DNA from 3 places in the Nonomuraea angiospora genome. Region 3 is predicted to be linked to each of the others. Evidence: riboswitches for the same ligand, from Rfam matches in the RefSeq annotation. Region 3 holds a riboswitch; each other region holds the start of a gene.

Region 1 (6,462 bases), about 10 Mb from region 3:
GGGCGAGCCCGGCGATGAGCCGGGCCGCCTCGATCCGCCACACCGCCTCGATGGCCCGATGGGTCTCCGCCCCGCGGCGAGCGGGGGGCTGGTCGTCGGCGTCGGAAGCCATCACCGGCCCATGAGAGCAGCGCGAAGCCACCGATGGCAACCCGCGTCTCGTCATGCGCCCCGGCGGGTGATGGCCGGGGCCTTCGTGAAGGCGGCCTGGCAGTGCCGGCGGGCGGTGGCGGGGGCCTTCCTGGGCGCGGGCCCGGCAGTGCTGGCGGGTGGTGGCCGAGGCATTCCTGGGCGCGGGCCCGGCAGGCCGGCGCAGGCGTGTGGGTGGGTCAGGTGCCGGGCGTGTCGACGCCGAGGCGTTCGCGCAGGGCTTGTTCGCGTTCGCGCTCGTCCGCGGGCAGCGAGTCGTCCGGCACGTCCGAAGCGTCGAACACCCGCCACACGTCCAGCCCGATCCCGTCAGACCCCGGCGGCACCGGCACGCGCATCGCCCATTCGATCGCCTCTTCCCGGGACTTGACCTGGATCAGCCAGAAGCCGGCGATGAGCTCCTTGGCCTCGGCGAAGGGGCCGTCGATCACGGTCGCCTTGCCGCCGCTGTACGCGATCTGGGCCCCCTGCGAGCTCGGGTAGAGCCCTTCGGCCGCCAGCAGCACGCCCGCCTTGGCCAGCGCCTCGTTGTAGGCGTGCATGCTGTCCACGACCTCCTGGCTGGGCAGCGTCCCCGCCTCGGTCTCCGCGCCGCCCTTGCCGACGATCATGAATTTCATGGCTGTCTCTCTTTCATCCGGTTCCGGCTCTCGCAGAACGCGTCGAACGACGGCAGGCGGAATCGACACGTCCGCGAGAGATTCATCTCGCGGACAGCCGGCCCGCGATGCCGTCCAGTGACTCCCTGCGTGTAGGAGCTGACGTGTTGACGATGGCCATTTCGGTGTCGGCGTCCAGGCCCGCCGCGGCCATGGATCGCCCTCCTCTGGGGCAAGTCGGCGTACACGTGAATCTACAATGTAAAGGCGGCGAGCTGGTCGAGAAAAGCACGGGCGGTCGGGGCGCAGTCGTCCGCCGATGGAACAGCCAGGGCCAGCGAGCGGGTCATCTTCGGCTCCAGGGGCCGGGTGACGACGGTGCTCAGGTCGGCGGGCAGGCCGAGGGTGGGGACGATGCTGACGCCCAGCCCCGCGGCCACCATCTCCAGGATGGCGGCGGGCCCGCTGGCCTCGAAGGCGACGTCGAGCCGTACCTGGGCCGTCAGTGCCGCACCCATGATGAGGGGGCGGCAGCCGGCGGTGGTCAGGATGAACGGCCTGCCCGCCAAATCGGCGAGAGTGACGGCCGGGCGGGCGGTCAGAGGGTGGTCGGCGGGCAGCACGGCGACCATGTCGTGGGTGCTCAGGTGGACGGTGTGCAGGCCGGGCGCGGGGAGGGTGACGACGCCGACCTCGGCGGCGCCGCGCTGCAGCCATTCGCGGATGTCGTCGTCCATGCCCTCGAAGAGGCGTACGCGGACTTGCGGGTAGCGGTCGGTGAATGCGCGCAGCAGCTTGGCGACGAGCGTGCCGGTGGCGCTGGGGAGGCTGGCCAGGCGGAGTTCGCCGGTGATCTGGCCGCTGGCGGCGGCCACGTCGGCGCGGATGAGGTCGAAGTGGCGCAGGGTCTCGCGGGTGCGGGCGAGGGCTCGCCGGCCGGCCTCGGTGAGGGCGATGCCGTCGCGGTGGCGGACGAACAGGGCGGCGCCGAGCTCGCGTTCGAGGGCGGCGATGGCGCGGCTGACGGCGGGCTGGGACATGCCGGTGTGCTCGGCGGCGGCGGTGAAGCCGCCGTGTTCGGCGACTGCGACCAGGGCTCTGAGCTGCGCCAATGTCATACCGGCATACCTTAATTGGTATTTGACCGGGATACTTCCAGAACACGATGGTTATGTCCATGTTCGAGCGAATGACGATCGAAGTCGACGGCCGCGTGGCCAGTTATCTGACGGCGGGCGAGCGGGGCCCGGTGGTGTTGCTGTTGCACGGCACGTACTGGAGCCGGGTCTGGGCGCCGGTGATCGACGGGCTGGCTGCGGCGGGGCTGCGTCCTGTGGCGGTGGATCTGCCGGGGCTGGGGCGTTCCGGCGGGGAGCTGACGATGGAGACGGCGGCGGTTCCGGCGCTGGCGGCGTGGGTGGCCCGGTTCGCGGCCGCGGTCGGCGCGGGGGAGCGGCTCTCGGTGGCGGGCCACGACATCGGCGGTGCGGTTGCCCAGCAGCTGCTGGTGGAGGGGGAGCCGGAGGTGCGGCGGCTGGCGCTGGTCAACTCGGTCACATACGACTCCTGGCCGGTGCCCGGCGTGGCCCGTTACCGGGATCCGGCCGTGGTGGCGGCCACGACCGTGGAGGAACTGCTCGCCGCCCGCCGCAGGGCGGTCACCACCGCGCTCGCCCGGCCGGCCACCGAGGCGGAGCTGGCCGATTACCTCGATCCGTGGAACGACCCGCGGGTGGGCCGGTCGTGGATGGCGCTGGCGGGCGCGGCCGACAGCCGTTACACGCTGGACCTGGTGCCCGCGCTCAAGGCCGATCAGACGCCGAAGCTGCTGGTGTGGGGGGAGGACGACACGTTCCAGGAGGTCCGGTACGCCGAGCGCTTCGCCGCCGAGGTGCCGAACACGACGCTGGTGCGCGTTCCCGGGGCGGGGCACATCCCGATGGAGAACGATCCGGCCGGGGTCACGCGGGTCCTGGCGGAGTTCTTTCTCGGCTGAGACCGCCGCGGGCCATGAGGGCGGCGGTGGCGAGCAGGATCAGGGCGGCCGCCAGGGCGGGGGCCGGGCCGGTGGTGAGGTGGAAAGTGGCGCCGGCCAGGGCGCCGAGGAACATCGCGGCCACGGAGGCGACCCGGCGCAGGGCGGCCCGGCCCGGCGTGTCGGCGGCCAGGCCCGTGAGCGTCGTGGTGAGGACGTTGGTGACCAGGTCGGGTACGCCGAGCGCCCGTACGGACGCGTTCTGCAGGCCCATGCCGCAGGCCAGCAGCGTGATGAGGGCCGCCTGGGGCCAGGTCGCGCGGTGCCCGGCCGTGAGGGCGACGGCGAGGGCGGCGGCGACGAGGAGCGCGTGTACGGCGGTGGCGGCGGCGAACGCCCGTCGCGCGTTCGCGGTCCACCTGATCACCCGCCCGGCGCTCCAGGCGCCGGCTCCGAAGGCGGCGAGGGCCGCCGGCGAGGCCCATCTGGACATCTGGGCCTCCCCGGCCAGGGCGAAGCTGAGGAAGACGATGTTGCCGGTCATGTTGGCGACGAAGACGCGGCCCAGGCCGAGGAAGCTGACGGCGTCCACGAGGCCGGTGACGAAGGCCAGCAGGATCAGCAGGGCCGGCAGGACGCCGTGCGGGTTGGCGCCGCTCGGGAAGAGCCCGTCGGCGACCCACCGCAGCCCGCCGCGCACCAGCCGTCCTGGGCGTCTGCGCGCGGCTGGCATGGTGGGCGGCTCCTTGGCGAGGTCGCGGGCGGTTCGCCACGGGTCTTTCCCCGGTGGCGGGCCGCCGCACTCGCCGCACCGGGACCGCGGCCGAGAAGGAGCCGACGCGGGGGTGAACGCGACGAGCGCGCGTCCCGTTGCGGGACGCGCGCTCGTTCGGCGCCGGGCAGGAGGCGCCGAGGGGGAGGCTGGAGGCCTCGGGGGAGGTCCGGTCAGGAACGGTACTGCGGGTAGCCGTAGCCGACGACCTGGGACTTGGGACGGACGCGCTCCTCGACCTTGCCGTTGCCGGTGTTGCCCTCGACGGTCGAGATGGTGCCGTCGCCGTTGTCCTTCTCGACGAACCCGACGTGGTTGATGTCGTTGAGGTCCTTGCTGCCGCTCCAGGCGAAGAACACGACGGCGCCGGGCTTGGCCTCGGTGCCGAAGCGGTGGTTGGCCTGGAACCACTTGGCGTGGGCGACGGTCCAGGCGTCCCAGCCGATCTGCGGGCGGGCGCCGGTCTGCTCGCCGACCCAGGAGACGAACATCGCGCACCAGGCGGCGTTCAGGTAGTCGGCGCGGCTGCCGCCGTCACGGGCGATGGTCTCCGCGGCGCGCTGCGAGCTGGCGTACCACCGCTGGAACTTGGTGCCGCCGCCGGCCGCGTTCTCGGTGATGCCGACCTGGGACTTGGCGAGCGCCAGGACCTGGGCGGCGGTGACGCCGGCCTTGGCCTCGCGCGAGCGCTCGGCGTGGTCGGCGACGGTGGCGGTGTCGATCGGCTGCTTCTCCGCTGCGGTGGCGCTGGTCATGTGGGCGCCGAACGCGGTTCCGAGGATGGTTGCGCCGAGAAGGGCGCGGGCGATGTTGGTCTTCGCAGCAGAGGTAAAGCGGAAGGTGGCCATCGAGGGGGTTTGCTCCTTGCTTCCATGCCGCTTACCGGGTTAGCTGACGGGTTCGGGCGTGGAAGCTGCCCTACGGCACCGAAGTGCCGATTCACCCCAAAGGACGTGGGTCCCCGGTTCCGCCCGAGGGCGGATTCAGCGGTCACAGGACGGTCCTGTGATGTGTCTTGCGATGGTCGGACAAGTCCGGACAAACCGGACGTATGTCTCAAGAATGCCTTAAACGTAATGCATAAGGCAAGAGCGTTACAAATCGATAAAGGCCCAGCTAGACGACCTGCCTCCGGGCCTCGGCCAGAAGCCCCATCATGGCAAGGGATTCGTCGAGCGGCATGATCGAACTTTCGGTCCTGCCTTCGGCCGTCGCGGCCCGGACCTCGCGGAGCTCTCCGGCGTAGCCGTTGTCCGCCGGATCGAGGGTGTACTCCTCCGGCTTCATGGAAGGCCCGGACAGCCGAATCCGCGGCGTAGCCCAGAACGGCGCCTGGAGGTCCGCCCGCATCTGAGTCCCTACAACACTGGCCTGGTTCGGGTAATTCCCGAGCAACGAGGTCTCCACGAGAGCCTTCCTGCCACCCGGGTAGAGCAGGACGCCGCCGGCCTCCGCGTCGACGCCGTTGGGCGCCAGAGCGCCGGTGATCCGCAGGTCGGAGGGCATGCCGAGGAGCAGCTGGGCCAGCCCGAACGGGTAGATCCCGAGGTCCAGGAGCGCCCCGCCGCCGAGCTCCGGCGCCCACAGCCGGTGCTGCGGGTCGTAGGGCTTGGCGAAGCCGAAGGAGGCGTGCACCGAGCGCAGGTCGCCGAAGCGCTCGTCGGCCGCGATCTTCTGGATGAGCGGGTTGAACCTCATCCACATCGCTTCCATCAGGAACACGCCCGCCTCGCGTGCCAGGCGCACCATCTTCTCCGCGTCGTCCACGGTGGCGGCCAGCGGCTTCTCGCACAGCACGGCCTTGCCCGCGGCGATGGCGACCTCGGCCACCTCCAGGTGCTGGGCGTGCGGCGTCGCCACGTAGACGGCGTCCACGGCCGGGTCGGCGCAGAGCCGCTCATAGGAGTCGTACGCGGACTCCGCCCCCAGCGTGGCGGCCAGCGCCTGCGCCCGCCCCAGGTTCCTCGATCCGACGGCGGCCACCCGCATGCCGGGTTCGGCCGCGATGGCCTTCCCGACGGTCCGCGCGATATTCCCTGTCGCCGCTATGCCCCACGCAAAATCCCGCACGCGGGAGATCGTAGACGAATCAGGTCATGTTGAACGTGTCGGGGTCGGGTCCGATCCGCTGGCCCCTGCTCATCGCGCCGATGGCGGCCATGTCCTCGGCGTCGAGGATGAAGTCGAAGACGCCGATGTTCTCGGCGATGCGCGCCGGGGTGACCGACTTGGGGATGGCGACGTGGCCGAGCTGCAGGTGCCAGCGGAGCACGATCTGCGCGGGCGTCTTGCCGCACTTGTCCGACAGCTTGGCCAGCGCCGGGTCGTTCAGCAGGCCCTGGCCCTGGCCGAGCGGGCTCCACGCCTCGGTGAGGATGCCGTTGGCCTCGTGGAAGGCGCGCAGCTCGCGCTGCTGGAAGTAGGGGTGCAGCTCGATCTGGTTGATGGAGGGCACGAGGTCGGTCTCGTTCATGAGGCGGGTGAGGTGGGCGATGGTGAAGTTGGAGGTGCCGATGGCCTTGGCGCGCCCGTCACGGTAGATCTTCTCGATCGCCTTCCACGCCTGCACGTACTTGTCCTGCTGCGGCACCGGCCAGTGGATGAGGAAGAGGTCGATGTAGTCGAGGCCGAGCCGGGCCAGGGACTCGTCGAAGGCCGCCTCCGCGCGGCCGTGGTCGGCGTTCCACAGCTTGGTGGTCACGAACAGCTTGCGGCGCGGCAGCTCACTTTCGCGTACGGCCTGACCCACGCCCTCTTCGTTGCCGTACGCGGAGGCGGTGTCCACGTGCCGGTAACCGGCTTTGAGCGCGGTCGTGACGGCCTGCGCGGCCTCGTCGGCGGGGACCTGCCAGACGCCGTAGCCGAGCTGCGGGATCTGCACGCCGTCGGTGTTGAGCATGAGCGAGTTCATACCCTCCATTGTTCACGTCGCGTTTCTGGTGGCTTAAGGCGGCGGGGCTAGCTTG
Region 2 (6,462 bases), 9.9 Mb from region 3:
GGTGTCGTCGGACCGCGAGGTGGCCGAGTCCGTCAGGCGGATGGGAGCCAGACCCGTTCCGTCTGGCTTGCTGCTGCGCAGGCTGGGCCGGGCCTAGATTACGTCCACCCTTACGGGCGGATTTGCCGTGCTGTGGCAGGGATCGGCGTCGTATCACGAATTGAGCGGATAAGCTGTGACCCCACCCGCCACTTCTGTACTATTTCGCCCCAGATATAATCCCTGGGAGGCGACACAGTGAGGTTTGGCAGGGTGCCGGTGGCCGCGGGTCTCGCGTTCGGGCTGGTCCTGTCCCCTGTGGGAGCCGCCGTCGCTGATCCCAGGCCCACCCTCGGACAGGCCAAGGCCAAGCTCGACAAGCTCAACGACAAGGCCGACAAGGTCGTCGACCGCTTCAACACGGCCACCGAGCGGTACAAGGCAGCCAAGGGCGCCTACACCAAGCTGAACGACCGCTACAAGACCAAGCTGGCGACGGTCGCGGACCTGCGCGCCCAGGTGGTCGGCATGGCCGTCGACAGCTACAAGCTCGGCACCGACCTGACCTCCCTGCCCGGCATGATGAGCGCGGACCGTCCCGACGACTTCCTGATGGGCCTGGCGCTGACCGAGCAGATGTCGAAGGAGCGGGCGGAGAAGCTGGCCGCGTTCGACCGGGAGAACCGTGGCCTGAAGGCCGAGCGCGACAAGGCGGAAGAGGCGCTGGAGGCCGCCGACCGGGAACGGGACGGGGTCGAGAAGGAGCGTTCGGAGATCATGAAGCTGATCTCCGAGCAGAAGAAGCTCCTGAAGAAGCTGGGCGCCTACAACCCCGGCAACCCGAACAGCGTCGGCATCCAGTACACGGGCCCGGCCTCGGGCAACGCCGCCGCCGTCCTGCGCTTCGCCTTCGCCCAGGTGGGCAAGCCGTACGTGTTCGGCGGGACGGGTCCGGGCGGCTGGGACTGCTCCGGCCTGACCCAGGCGGCCTGGCGCGCCGCGGGCGTGTCGCTGCCGCGCACGACCTGGCAGCAGTGGGCCTGGGGCGCGAGCCGCAAGGTCTCACTGAGCGCCCTCCAGCCGGGGGACCTCATCTTCAGCTCGAGCTTGGGTCACGTCAGTATCTACGCCGGCGACGGGAAAATCGTTCACGCGCCGCAGACGGGCGACGTGGTCAAGGTCGTCAAACTCTCGGCGTACGGCGGGCGCCTCGTGGGCGCCATCCGCCCCTAGCTACGACGCGGAATCGTTGATCCCGGCGGCCGAACGGGACGCCATGGGAACGATCCACGCATACGACGCGCCTCGCAAAAGCCGCAACAAGTGTGACAAACGCGACATTTGAGGCCTGACAAACGGGCGCGAAAACAAGTGTGAGCAGAGTCACATTTAGGTAACGGAACCTGGCACTCCAGCAGGGATTTCCCTCCTTACTGACTCCACTATCTGATCTTTACAAGCGGTGTTCCGCTTTGCCGATCCTTGACCCTTCGGCGTAGCTTCTGGCGACGTCGCGGTGAACAAGCCATGTCCTCCGCGAACCCGCATCGGGCTCTCCCGGTGTGAGACAGATAAAGATCCGCTGGTCAACCGCCCAAATGTCCCCATATCAACACATTGATCGGACGGTTGGCCCGCCGAATCCGTGCAGCCAGGAGGCACGGAGCCGGGGACCCAAACGATCCCAGTTCCCAGGGATCAGGGGGTGAATCGGCGCGCGCGTCGCGCCGTAGGGCTACTTCCAGGCCCGAATCCGTCAGCTAACCCGGTAGGCATTCGTGGAAGACACAAGGAGAAATCCTGTCTACCTCCCTGCATAACCCCCGTCTGTCCCGCATTGCCCTGAGTGGCGTAGCGCTCACGATGACCGTGACGGCCGGAGGTGCGATCCTCCATGCCCCAACGGCTCAGGCGGCCACGACCGAGTCGGCTTCGACGTCTGCTTCGACGACCAAGGCGGCCGCGACCGCCGTCACCTCGAAGACGACCTCGGCCGCGGCGCTGAGGGCGGCCAAGGTCGCCCGCCAGAAGGCGAAGGCCGGCAAGGCCGTCGCCGTGGCCAAGAAGCAGGTCGGTGACCCGTACCGGTACGGAGCCACAGGCCCTGGTTCGTTCGACTGCTCCGGCCTCGTCCAGTACGCCTGGAAGAAGGCCGGGGTGAAGCTCCCGCGCGTGGCGGCCAGCCAGTTCGCCCGCATCAGGAACAAGGTCTCGTGGAAGCACCTCCAGCCCGGCGACCTGATGTTCTTCAGGGGGCTCGGCCACGTGGGCATGTACGTCGGCAAGGGCAAGATGGTCCACTCGCCTCGGACAGGCGAACGGGTACGCATCGACAAGCTGGGTGGATGGCGGCGGGCGTCGTTCGTCGGCGCTGTCCGTCCCGGCATGTGAAGAAGCCCCGCCCGGATCATTGTCCGGGCGGGGCTCTCCGCTTTTCAGTTCTCTTACGGCGGAGCACGGGCGGCACCCGCTTTCAGTTTTTACGGCGGAGCACGGGCGGCGCCACCCGCCGTACGTGGCGCAGGGCCTCCAGGGAGACGCCCGCTGACCCGCACCCACCGCCCACCGCAACGGCGCCCCTCAAACCCAGCCACCCTGTCCCCAAGCCCACACCGCCCACCCCACGGCTCTCCAGGGCCCTCAGCTCACGGCCCCTCGCCTCACGTCCGCTCGGCCTCGCGACTCTCGGCCCCACCCCGGCGGCTGACGGCCAACCGATCACGGCCCCACGACGCGCCCCTCGGCCCCTCGGCCCCACGACCCCACGACCCATAACCCTGAGCCCCACGACGCGGCGCTGACACCCACGGATCACGGCCCCACCGCCCACGGCCAACGGATCACGGCCCCACGGCGCGCGACTCGCCCCTCGTACCCTCGGCCCCACTATGCGGCGGCTGACGGCCCACGGATCGCGGTGCCACGGCACACGGCTCGCCCCCACGGCGCGGCTGGGCAGCTGACGGTTAACGTGGCGAGCAGGCGCGGAGTGGCCGGTCATGGGCTGTCGGCGGCTACGATCGGGCATCGTGTCAGGGCAGGTGAGTCGGCGGGCCGCGATCGTCTCCGTCCTGCTCCTCGCCGTCGCCCCCGCCAGCGCCCCCACCCCCGATTCCCCCGTCCTCCCCGCCGAGATCCGCGGCCTGTGGGGTGACGGCGAGGTCGTGGTCCGCGGGGCGCGGTCCGTAGTCGTCGGCCGGCACACCGCATCCGGTGAGCTCGGCGACATCGCGCGCAGGGCTGATCGGGCGGGGCAGCGGGTGTCGGCGGTGCTCGGAAGGTCGGTACGACCGCTCGTAGTCGTTCCCCCGTCCGCGTCCGAGGCGGCCGGGCTGGCCGAGGTGGGGCGGGTGGACGGGCTGGCGGCGGTGGCCGATCGCGGGCGTGTGATCATCGTCCCCGAGTTCTTCGCCAAGCTGAACTCCATCGGCAAGGACGTCGTACTCACTCACGAGCTCACCCACGTCGTGGCCGGCACCGACCGCCTGCCCCCGTGGCTCTATGAGGGGTTCGCCGACTACGTCGGCTATCGCGACTCCGGGCTCCCCGTGAGGACCGCGGCCGCCGAGCTCGCCGCCGAGGTGCGGGCCGGGAGGCTGCCGGGGGAATTGCCCGGACCTGCGGCTTTCGCGGCTGACGGGCGGGACCCCGTCCGGCTCGCGCGGGCGTACCAGGAGGCTTGGCTGGCGTGTCGCTTCCTCGCTGACCGGTTCGGTGAGAGGACGCTGGTGAGGCTCTACCGTGACGCCCGCGAGGGCGGCGTAGACCGGGCACTCGCCGCGCTCGGCCTCTCCGCCGCCACGCTGACGGCACGGTGGCGTGACTACGTGCGAGATCAGCTCGCGTGAGGGGGAGGCAGATGAGCGAACGGCGGAACGTGGACGACGCGTCGCAAGAGGCGTCGAAGGAGGATGAGGAGGCGGCCGGAGGCGCGGTGGCGGCCGGGGGCGCGGTGGCGGCCGGGGGCGCGGTGGCGGCCGGGGGCACGGTGGCCGCTGGAGGCGCGGTGGCGGCCGGGGGCACGGTGGCCGATGGAGGCACGGTGGCCGATGGAGGCACGGCGGCGGGTCCGGAGGCCGATCCGCCGGGTGCGTCCGTGGAAGGGGAGAGCGCCGGTCCGGTGTCCGGAGGCGGTGTGTTCGTGAAGGGGGAGAGCGGCGGCGGAAGGCGGGGGCATGGTGAGGACGTGTCCGTGAACGGGGCAAGGCCGCCGGAGTCCGACGGCGAGGGCCGGCTGAGGCGGCAGGCGGCGGTGGCGGCCGTGCTGCTCGGCCTGGTGATCGCGGCCGTGGCCGCCTTCAGCACCCCGTGGCACCTCCTGACCTCCGGACCGCCCGACCCGGCCCGCGACTTCACCGCCGCGCAGATCGCCAGGTCCGAGGCGTTCGACGCGGCCAGCACCCTGCCCGGCTACCTCTCGCTGGCCCTCACGCTGATCATCGCCGGGCTGCTCGTCGCCACCCCGGTCGGCGTGAAGCTGGTGGCCTGGCTCAAAGGCCCCTGGTGGGTCCGCGTGGTGCTGGGCGTCGTGGTCATCACCCTCTTCACCCAGCTGGTCAAGCTGCCGCTCGCCATCTGGGGCGAGACGCTGCTGCGCAGCTACGGCCTGTCCATCCAGACCTGGGGGTCCTGGGGCTCCGACCGGCTGAAGAACATCGGCGTCGACGCGTTCATGCTCTGCCTGATGCTGCTGGTGCTCGTGGCGCTGGCCCGCAAATTCAGGCGGTGGTGGATCCCGGCCGCCGTGGGCGCGTTCGCGCTGACGGTGCTGGCGTCGTTCGTCTACCCGGTGGTGTTCGAGCCGCTGTTCAACGACTTCACGACCATGCAGCAGGGCCAGCTGCGCACCGAGCTCCTGGACATGGCCAAGCGGGACGGCGTGCCGGTCGAGGACGTGCTGGTCGCCGACGCCTCCCGCCGGACGACGGCGCTGAACGCCTACGTGTCCGGGTTCGGCGCCACGCGCCGCATCGTCGTCTACGACACGCTGCTCAAGGCCCCGAAGGCCGAGGTCGAGCTGGTCGTGGCGCACGAGCTGGGCCACGCCAAGAACGACGACGTGCTCTACGGCACGTTCATCGGCGCCCTGGGCGCCGCGCTGGGCGCGATCCTGCTGTTCTGGGTGTTCGGCCTGGTACGCCGCCGCACCGGCGTCACCGGCCTGGGCGATCCGCGCGCGGTCGGCGCGGTCATAGGCCTGATGACGTTCGGCTCGCTGCTCATGAGCCCCGCCGAGAACCTGATCAGCCGCCACATCGAGGCCAGGGCCGACCTGCACGCGCTGGATCTCACGCACGACCCGGCCACGTTCATAGCGATGCAGAAACGCCTGGCAGTCACCAATATTTCCGACTTGTCGCCGGATGCGGTGGAATATGTGCTCTATGCCTCCCATCCTTCCAGCCCCGAGCGCATCGCGATGGCCCGTGCATGGGCCAAGCTGAACGGCGTCCCAGTGCGGTGACTCGTGCGGTGACCCGTGCGGTGACACACCCGGCGGCCGATGCCGTGCCCAAGGTGGATGTCGTGCCCAAGGCCGATGCCGTGCCCAAGGTGCTCGTCGTCACGAACGACTTCCCGCCCAGGCCGGGCGGCATCCAGTCGTTCGTGCACGGCCTCGCGCTGCGCACGCCGGGCGTGGTCGTCTACGCGCCCGCCTGGCCGGGCTGCGAGGAGTTCGACGAGCGCCAGCCGTTCCCGATCGTGCGGCATCCGACGCGGCTCATGCTCCCGACCCCGGCCGTCGCCCGCCGGGCGGCGCGGCTGGTGGCCGAGCACGGCGCGCGGACCGTGGTGTTCGGGGCGGCGGCGCCGCTCGGGCTGCTCGCCCCCCGCCTGCGCCGGGCGGGCGCGCGGCGCGTGGTGATGCTCACCCACGGCCACGAGGCGTCGTGGGCGAGCGCGCCGGGTTTCCGCGCCGTGCTGCGCAGGATCGGCGGGCACGCCGACGTGGTGACGTACCTGGGCGAGTACACGCGCGGCCGCCTGGTCGCCGCCGTCCCGCCGGGCAAGCTCGTACGGCTGGCGCCCGGCGTGGACGTCGGCCAGTTCCGCCCCGACGCGCCCAAGGCCGAGCTGGGCCTGGACGGCCGGCCGGTGGTCGTGTGCGTGTCGCGGCTGGTGCCGAGGAAGGGCCAGGACCAGCTCATCAGAGCCTGGCCCCGGGTGCTGCGCTCGGTGCCGGAGGCGGTGCTGCTGCTGGTCGGCGGCGGCCCCCACCGCAGGACGCTGGAACGCCTGGCGGCGGGGCGGGAGTCGATCAGGTTCACCGGCACCGTGCCGGCCGCGAGCCTGCCCGGTTACTACGCCGCCGCCGACGTGTTCGCGATGCCGTGCCGTACCCGGTGGAAGGGGGTGGACGTGGAGGGGCTCGGGATCGTGTTCCTGGAGGCGTCCGCCACCGGGCTGCCGGTGGTGGCGGGCGCGTCCGGCGGCGCGCCCGACGCCGTGCGGTCCGGCGAGACGGGGCTGGTCGTGGACGGC
Region 3 (6,462 bases):
ACGAGCTCGAACAGGTAGCCGCGCTCGACGTCGTCAAGGCGCAGCGCGCGGGCCACGGCCGTCAGGACCGCATCGGAGACGTGGGGATGCCTGCCCTGTTCGAGCCGGGTGTAGTAGTCCGCGCTGACCCCGGCCAGGTGCGCGACCTCCTCGCGGCGCAGCCCCGGCACCCTGCGGACGCCGCCCGCGCCGAGAACCACGCCCACCTCCTCGGGCCGCAGGCGGGCCCGGCGGGAGCGGAGGAAATCCCCCAGCTCAACGTTCGGATCCATGTCTCCAGTATCTCCGCGTGCCAGGTTGACGACCGCGACGAGGGTGGCCCACCTGGACCCAGGTTCGGCGGGGCCCGGTCGATGGGGATCTCGTGCCCGTGGTCCGCGCCGCGCATGTACAACAGTGCCTATGAAGGAAGACGATGACCTCCAGACGGGGGGAGAGGATCTTTCGGCTGTCGTCACGGCGGTGTTGACGGGGTCGCGGCTGTTGGTGGCGGTCGCGGTGAGGTCATTGGGGACGGTCGGGGACAGGGTCACGTTGCCGCAGTTCAGGATGCTGGTGGTGCTGGCCGGCCACGGTGAGACCAAGCTGGTCACGATGGCCCACCAGCGGCTCAGCCGCAGGCGCGGGCTCCGGCAGTCTTGCCCAATGCAAATCTTGCACAATGCCAACGCCGCGGTGCTCAACCACCAGCGCCTCCTGGAGAGCACCGGCCTGACCACGCCGGAGAGCTTCCCCACCCCGTCCATCTGACGGCCCATCACGGCTTCCGGCCGCCTCGACGTACCCAGCGGGCACCGGATGGCGGCGGCGCGGGGTCCGGAGTTCAGACGGCGGACCAGCCCAGCGGGTTCGGCACGGTCATGGGTGGCTCGCCGCCCGCCTCGTTGAAGGCGTTCATCGCCGAGATGAGCGCCCGGCGCTGCCCGGCCGACATCCGCGCCACGATCGCGCCGATCTCCTCCCTGCGGCGCGCGGTCACCTCGTCCACGATGCGGCGTCCCTCATCCGTCAGCCGCATCAGGCTCTCGCGCCGGTTGTGCGGGTTGACCTCCCGTACGATCAGCCCGGCCGCCACTGTGGGAAGCGAGTTAACCGGCACTTCCGCGGCCCGGCGGGGAGTTCACCGGCGGCATGGGCGCTTCCGCGGCCGGGCGGGGAGTTCACCGGCGGTATCGGCACTTCCGCGGCCGGGTGGGGAGTTCACTGGCGCCATCGGCACTTCCCTGGCCGACTCCCGGCGCAACGTGCTCCTTCGGGCCAGGAGGAGCACGTTGCGCGGGGAGTCGTTCACCTGGGAGCGCGGTTGCGGACCCGCGGCGACGGCTCTCGCCGTGCGGGCCCGGCTCAGGCGGTGGGGCGGCCCAGGCCGCGCAACTGGTCGGCGGTCAGCGCGGAGACGTTCTGGTCGACCGGAGACTCGGAGTACTGGTGGATGGTCCAGGACTTCCAGTCGGCGGGCGGGGTGACCGCCCCCTTGGCCTTGCTGTAGTGGGCGACCCACAGCGGGTACTCGGCCAGGCCCTTGCCGTATTTGTCGGCGAAGTTCCAGCCGCTGTAGAACATCGGGGTGATGCCCGTCCTGTCCTTCACGTACGACAGCCACGTCTTGGCCCAGGCGTTGACCTCGGCGACGGATCTGCCGTCCGAGGTCTCCAGGTCGAGGACCAGCAGGTCGCCGGCCTCGGCGGGCTGCGCGTTCACCACGGACAGGAAGTGCTCGGCCTCCGCGACGGGGTTGTTGCGGGGGTGGCCGTAGTGGTACGCCCCGCGTACGATCCCCTTCTCGCCCAGCGCGCGCCAGTGCCTGGCGAATGAGGCATCGCGGAAGTTCGTGCCTTCCGTGGCCTTGATGATGCCGAACTTGGCCGGGCTGGCATTCCAGTCGTACAGGGGCTCGTAATTGGAGATGTCCAGCCCGTAGGTGAAGGCTCCGGCTCCCTGATGAGTCACCTGCGCCGGGTTGTGCGCGGCGGGTGATGCGAAGGCGAAGCTGGCGACGGCGAAGGCTCCGGCGAGGATCGCACCGGCGACGACGAAGCTGAGATACTTGGTGAGGAGATCGCGGCGATTCTTGAGGACGCAGGCGATTGTGGCAAGCCGAGGCTTGGACATGACGGCATTGACTCCTTGCTCCCATACCGCCTACCGGGTTAGCTGACGGGTTCGGGCCTGGAAGTGCCCTACATGGCGCAGCCTGAGCTGGCGTCCGATTCACCCCAAGAACGTGGGTCCCCGGTTCCGCGAGGCGCGGATTCGGCGGCCGGACGCTGTCCGCGAAGAGCTTCTTCGGGCAGCGCGCGGTCCGGTCAACGAAGCGGCAACGATGCGGCGAAAGGGCACCACATCTGTGCCCCAACTAGGCAAAAGATAGACATATACCCATAGATATTGCAAGTAGTGCAAATCGGATTCGCGGGTGTCGGCGACTTGGCGGCGCTGAAATGCCGTGCCTGTAGGGATCTGGCACTTGGCAAAAAATCTGGGGTGTCGCTTCCACGCCTTTATGATCTCGGCACCGGTGAGGCAGGCCATTCTTGCGTTGCCATTGTGACTAAACGCCGTAATCGTGACTCCAGCCGCGTCCTTTGGAGTCCGCTGGGCTGTCGGGCACGGCAAGCACACCGCCGCTCGGCTCGAGCGCTCGGCCGTACATGCGGCCCTGGGCGGAGGAACCCGAAGGGCGCCGCGGTACCGCTGACGCCCGGCACCTGGCACGCGACGACGGCGGTTCACTCGGCGCGCTCACGTGGAGCCTCAGGGGCGCGTCACGGGAGCCGGGCCGACGGGCGGCTCTCCAACCCTCCGGGGGCGATCACGTCGGTCCCTCTGGGGGCGTGCACGTCGGTCGCTTCGGGGCCGTGCACGTCGGTCCCTCTTGGGAGCGTGCACGTCGGTCTCTCCGGGAGCGCGCATGTCGGTCTCTCAGGGGGCGTGCACGTCGATCGGCCCCGTCGTGTCACCGGATTCTGGCAGGCGTCCCGGCGTCGCCGGCGCCGAAGGTGGTCAAGAGGGCTCCTCGTCGGGGGCGGTGATGGGCAGGCCGGCGTCGGCGGCGTGGGAGTAGGCGTCGTCGATGTGGACCACCTGGCGGCCGCTGCGGGCCAGCAGGCTCGCGGCCGCCGCGGCCCGATAGCCGGTGCCGCAGTGCACCCACACCGTTCCCTCCGGCACCTCGGCCAGGCGTCCCGGCAGCTCGGGCAGCGGGATGTGCACGGCGCCGGCCACGTGACCGGCCCGCCATTCGTTACCCATCCGCACATCCAGGACGAGCGGACCACCGGCCGGCTCGCCCGCAGGGGAGGTGGTCGGCTCGCCCACGCGGGAGGTGGCTGGTTCGCTCGTGCGGGCGGCAGCCGGGTCGCTCGCACGGGCGGTGGGTGGTTCGCTCGTGCGGGCGGCGGCCAGGTCGGCGAAGCTGGCGGTGGCCAGCTCGGCGATCAGGCCCTGGTCGTGCCCGGCCCACTGTTCGACGGAGCCGGTCGCTGCGGCGGCCGGGCGGTCTATGCCGATGCGGGCCAGCTCGCGCTGGGCGGCGGCGACCTGTTCGGCCGACTCGCCGAGCAGCGTGAGGGGCGTGCCCCAGGGAGCCAGCCAGCCCAGCCAGGTCGCCATCGGCCCGTCCAGGCCGAAGCTGAGCGTGCCGGCCAGGTGCCGGTCCGCGAACGCCTTGCGTGAGCGCAGGTCCACCACCCACTCGCCCGCCCGCAGGCGGGCCAGCAGCTCCGCGCTGTCTGCAGGTCGTGCAGGGGTCAGGTCGATCGGCTCCGCGCCGGCGGCGTTACGCGCGCCCATGTGGGCGTAATAGGCGGGGAAGGCGTCCAGCCCTTCCAGGAGGTGGGCGACGAAGTCGTCGGCCTCCATCCGCAGCACCGGGTTGACGTCCTTCTCCCGGCCGATGGTCGAGGCGGACGTGTCGGACTGCGTGGCCGCGCAGAAGCTGCCGAACCCGTGCGTGGGCCAGAGCCGCGCGCCGTCGGGCAGCAGGGCGGACAGCCGCCGCGCGGAGGCGTGCTGGTGGCGGGCCAGGGTGCGGGCGTGCTCCGCGCCCAGCAGGTCGGTACGCCCGGTGCCGCCGAACAACAGCGATCCGCCGGTGAACACCCCCTCCGGCCCGTCCGGACCGGCCAGCACGTAGGACAGGTGATGGAAGGTGTGTCCCGGCGTGCCCACGGCGTCCAGCCACATCCGTTCGGAGACGGCGATCCGGTCTCCGTCGGCGACCGGCACGCGGTCGAAGCCGACCTCCTCGGCCCCGCCCACCAGGTACGCCGCCCCGGTCACCCGGGCCAGCGCCAGGCCGCCGGAGACGTAGTCGTTGTGCAGATGGGTCTCCACCACGTGGCTGACGCGCACCCCCAGGCGACCGGCCACGGCGAGGACGCGGTCGATGTCGCGCTGCGGATCGATCACCACCGCGACGTGCCCGTCATGGGCCAGATAGCTGCGGTCCCCCAGGGAGGAGGTCTCGATCACCTCGACCTGGATCGTCATCTGCTTGTCTCCTTTCGCTCGGCAAATACCCCAGGGGGTATCAAGAGAACGTACGGGTGCCCTGCCCCGCCCGATCACGTGGTCACGAGAGAGCGAGGAACAGCTTCTCCAGCCGCTCCACGCTGATCGGCGGCTCCTCGCCCCGCTCTTGCGCCACCTGGCACTGCTGCAACCCAGTCGAAATGATCTTGAATCCGGCCCGGTCCAACGCCTTCGACACCGCCGCCAGCTGCGTCAGCACCTTCTCGCAGTCCTCGGCGTTCTCGATCATCGCGATCACCCCGCCGAGCTGGCCATGGGCCCGCTTCAGTCGCGTCAGCGCGTCCCTCAGGACGGTCGCGTCCATCTCCACCCGGACCACCTCCGCGCCCAATATACCCCCGGGGGTACTGCGCCGTTCCACCTCCCGGCGGTGGCCGCCAGGGCCTGGCCGCGTTTACGCCTTGTCAACGAATCGTGTACGGCCGTACAGCAGAGTCGCTCCGGACAAGATGATCGGGATGGAGGGGTACATGAAGACCGAGATCCGTCACCCTGGTTCGTTCGCGGTCGCGCGCTGCCATCTGGACGGCGGGGAGACCCTGCGCGTCGAGGCCGGCGCGATGTACGCGACGAGCGCGGGGGTCCAGCTCCGGGCCAAGGTGGAGGGCGGTCTGCTGCGCGGGCTGGCGCGTTCGGCGCTGGGCGGGGAGTCGCTGTTCACCACTCGCTACACCGCTCCGGAAGGCGGCGGCTGGGTGGACGTGGCGCATCACCTGCCAGGCGATGTCCAGGCCGCCGAGGTACGAGGCGGCAACGCGCTCCTGCTGACCAGGGGATCGTGGATCGCGTCCAGCGACGGCGTGGAGATCGCCACCAAGTGGGGCGGCATGTCCAACCTCATCGGCAGCGAGGGCGGCTTCCTCATCAAGGCGCAGGGCGACGGCGTCGTCGTGCTCGGCTGCTACGGCGCGATGGACGTGATCGAGCTGGCAGCCGGACAGCAGGTCGTGGTGGACTCCGGGCACCTGGTCGCCTACGACGAGACGGTCAAGAGCAATCTGCGCCGGGCGGTCGAAGGGAAGACGGTCCAATCGCTCAAGTCGGGCGAAGGTCTGGTCTTCGAGTTCACCGGGCCGGGCAGGATCATGACGCAGACCAGGAACCCCGGGGCCTTGATCCTCCATCTGACGGAAGTGCTCCCCTTCGAGCGCGCCTGACCCCGCGCAGGCGCCCGGCCGGTCGCCACGAGCGTTTTCTGGACTCGGCGGCGGCCCAGGCGAAAATGCCCCTCGCCATGAGGGACGGTTCGCCGGCCGCCCTGGCGGAGAAGACCTCCGCGTGTACGCGATGCACTCCCGCGTCGTCCGGAGCCGCCAGGGCGGCCATTTCCGCCAGATGTCCGGCCAGCCGCTCGTCACCTTCGGAAAGGGCCTTGAGCGCCGCGTCCGCGAGGGCGTGCGCCCAAGGCCGCCAGTTCGGCGACCGATTTCGCCGGCGCCGCCTCGGGAGCGGGCTTCAGATGGGCCGGGTTGCCGTCGTACCAGCCGCCGTAAAGGCGCCACAGATTGCGTACGACGAGTTCCGGCTCGTCGTAACGCGCCCGCAGATAGGGCCGGTCGGCCAGCTGCTCCGGCGCCTTCACGGAGTGGACGATCTCGTCGAGCCGGGCGCCCTCGTTCAGCAGTCGCAGGGTCTGCGTGATGAGCGACTCCAGCCATTCGGCCGTTCCAGCAGCGCCTGCCGGATGCGGTCGCGGCCGAAGACGGGGACGCCGTGGCCGGGGAGCATGATCTCGGCGTCCATGGCGGCCATCCGGTGCAGCGCGTGCACCCATTCCCGGGGATAGCGCTGCGCCTTCTGCGGGTTGCCGCAGCTGGGCGTCACCCAGAGGAACAGGTCGCCGGAGTTTGTGCTCGCGCATGTAACCGATGGTCCCGTCGTCGGTCTCGCCCTTGGCGTGGACGAGGTCGAACGTGAGCCCGCCGCGCC

What was found. Region 3 has a riboswitch for cyclic di-AMP ahead of H4W80_RS08340 (glycoside hydrolase family 25 protein). Riboswitches for the same ligand answer to the same signal wherever they lie in the genome.
Region 1: linked by a shared signal. The riboswitch ahead of H4W80_RS56415 (CHAP domain-containing protein) and the one ahead of H4W80_RS08340 (glycoside hydrolase family 25 protein) in region 3 are both predicted to bind cyclic di-AMP.
Region 2: linked by a shared signal. The riboswitch ahead of H4W80_RS64165 (C40 family peptidase) and the one ahead of H4W80_RS08340 (glycoside hydrolase family 25 protein) in region 3 are both predicted to bind cyclic di-AMP.

What each region holds. Positions count from the first base shown of each region.
Region 1 covers NZ_JADBEK010000001.1:12,288,151-12,294,612, forward strand. Annotated here, with positions in the region: gene H4W80_RS56390 (RNA polymerase sigma factor) at 1-112, opposite strand, end outside; gene H4W80_RS56395 (YciI family protein) at 330-770, opposite strand; gene H4W80_RS56400 (LysR family transcriptional regulator) at 1,004-1,867, opposite strand; gene H4W80_RS56405 (alpha/beta fold hydrolase) at 1,939-2,745, shown strand; gene H4W80_RS56410 (YoaK family protein) at 2,711-3,457, opposite strand; gene H4W80_RS56415 (CHAP domain-containing protein) at 3,670-4,344, opposite strand; cyclic di-AMP (ydaO/yuaA leader) riboswitch at 4,358-4,495, opposite strand; gene H4W80_RS56420 (Gfo/Idh/MocA family protein) at 4,613-5,566, opposite strand; gene H4W80_RS56425 (aldo/keto reductase) at 5,586-6,407, opposite strand.
Region 2 covers NZ_JADBEK010000001.1:11,733,351-11,739,812, forward strand. Annotated here, with positions in the region: gene H4W80_RS53820 (NYN domain-containing protein) at 1-97, shown strand, start outside; gene H4W80_RS53825 (C40 family peptidase) at 238-1,212, shown strand; cyclic di-AMP (ydaO/yuaA leader) riboswitch at 1,605-1,769, shown strand; gene H4W80_RS64165 (C40 family peptidase) at 1,843-2,370, shown strand; gene H4W80_RS53835 (hypothetical protein) at 3,009-3,827, shown strand; gene H4W80_RS53840 (M48 family metallopeptidase) at 3,839-5,443, shown strand; gene H4W80_RS53845 (glycosyltransferase family 4 protein) at 5,524-6,462, shown strand, end outside.
Region 3 covers NZ_JADBEK010000001.1:1,821,027-1,827,488, reverse strand. Annotated here, with positions in the region: gene H4W80_RS08355 (helix-turn-helix transcriptional regulator) at 1-272, opposite strand, end outside; gene H4W80_RS60400 (hypothetical protein) at 403-750, shown strand; gene H4W80_RS08345 (MarR family winged helix-turn-helix transcriptional regulator) at 824-1,075, opposite strand; gene H4W80_RS08340 (glycoside hydrolase family 25 protein) at 1,345-2,112, opposite strand; cyclic di-AMP (ydaO/yuaA leader) riboswitch at 2,126-2,269, opposite strand; gene H4W80_RS08335 (MBL fold metallo-hydrolase) at 3,004-4,491, opposite strand; gene H4W80_RS08330 (metal-sensitive transcriptional regulator) at 4,574-4,837, opposite strand; gene H4W80_RS08325 (TIGR00266 family protein) at 5,004-5,690, shown strand; gene H4W80_RS64440 (hypothetical protein) at 5,617-5,880, opposite strand; gene H4W80_RS63480 (alkyl sulfatase dimerization domain-containing protein) at 5,888-6,115, opposite strand; gene H4W80_RS63475 (MBL fold metallo-hydrolase) at 6,151-6,357, opposite strand; gene H4W80_RS64435 (MBL fold metallo-hydrolase) at 6,354-6,462, opposite strand, start outside.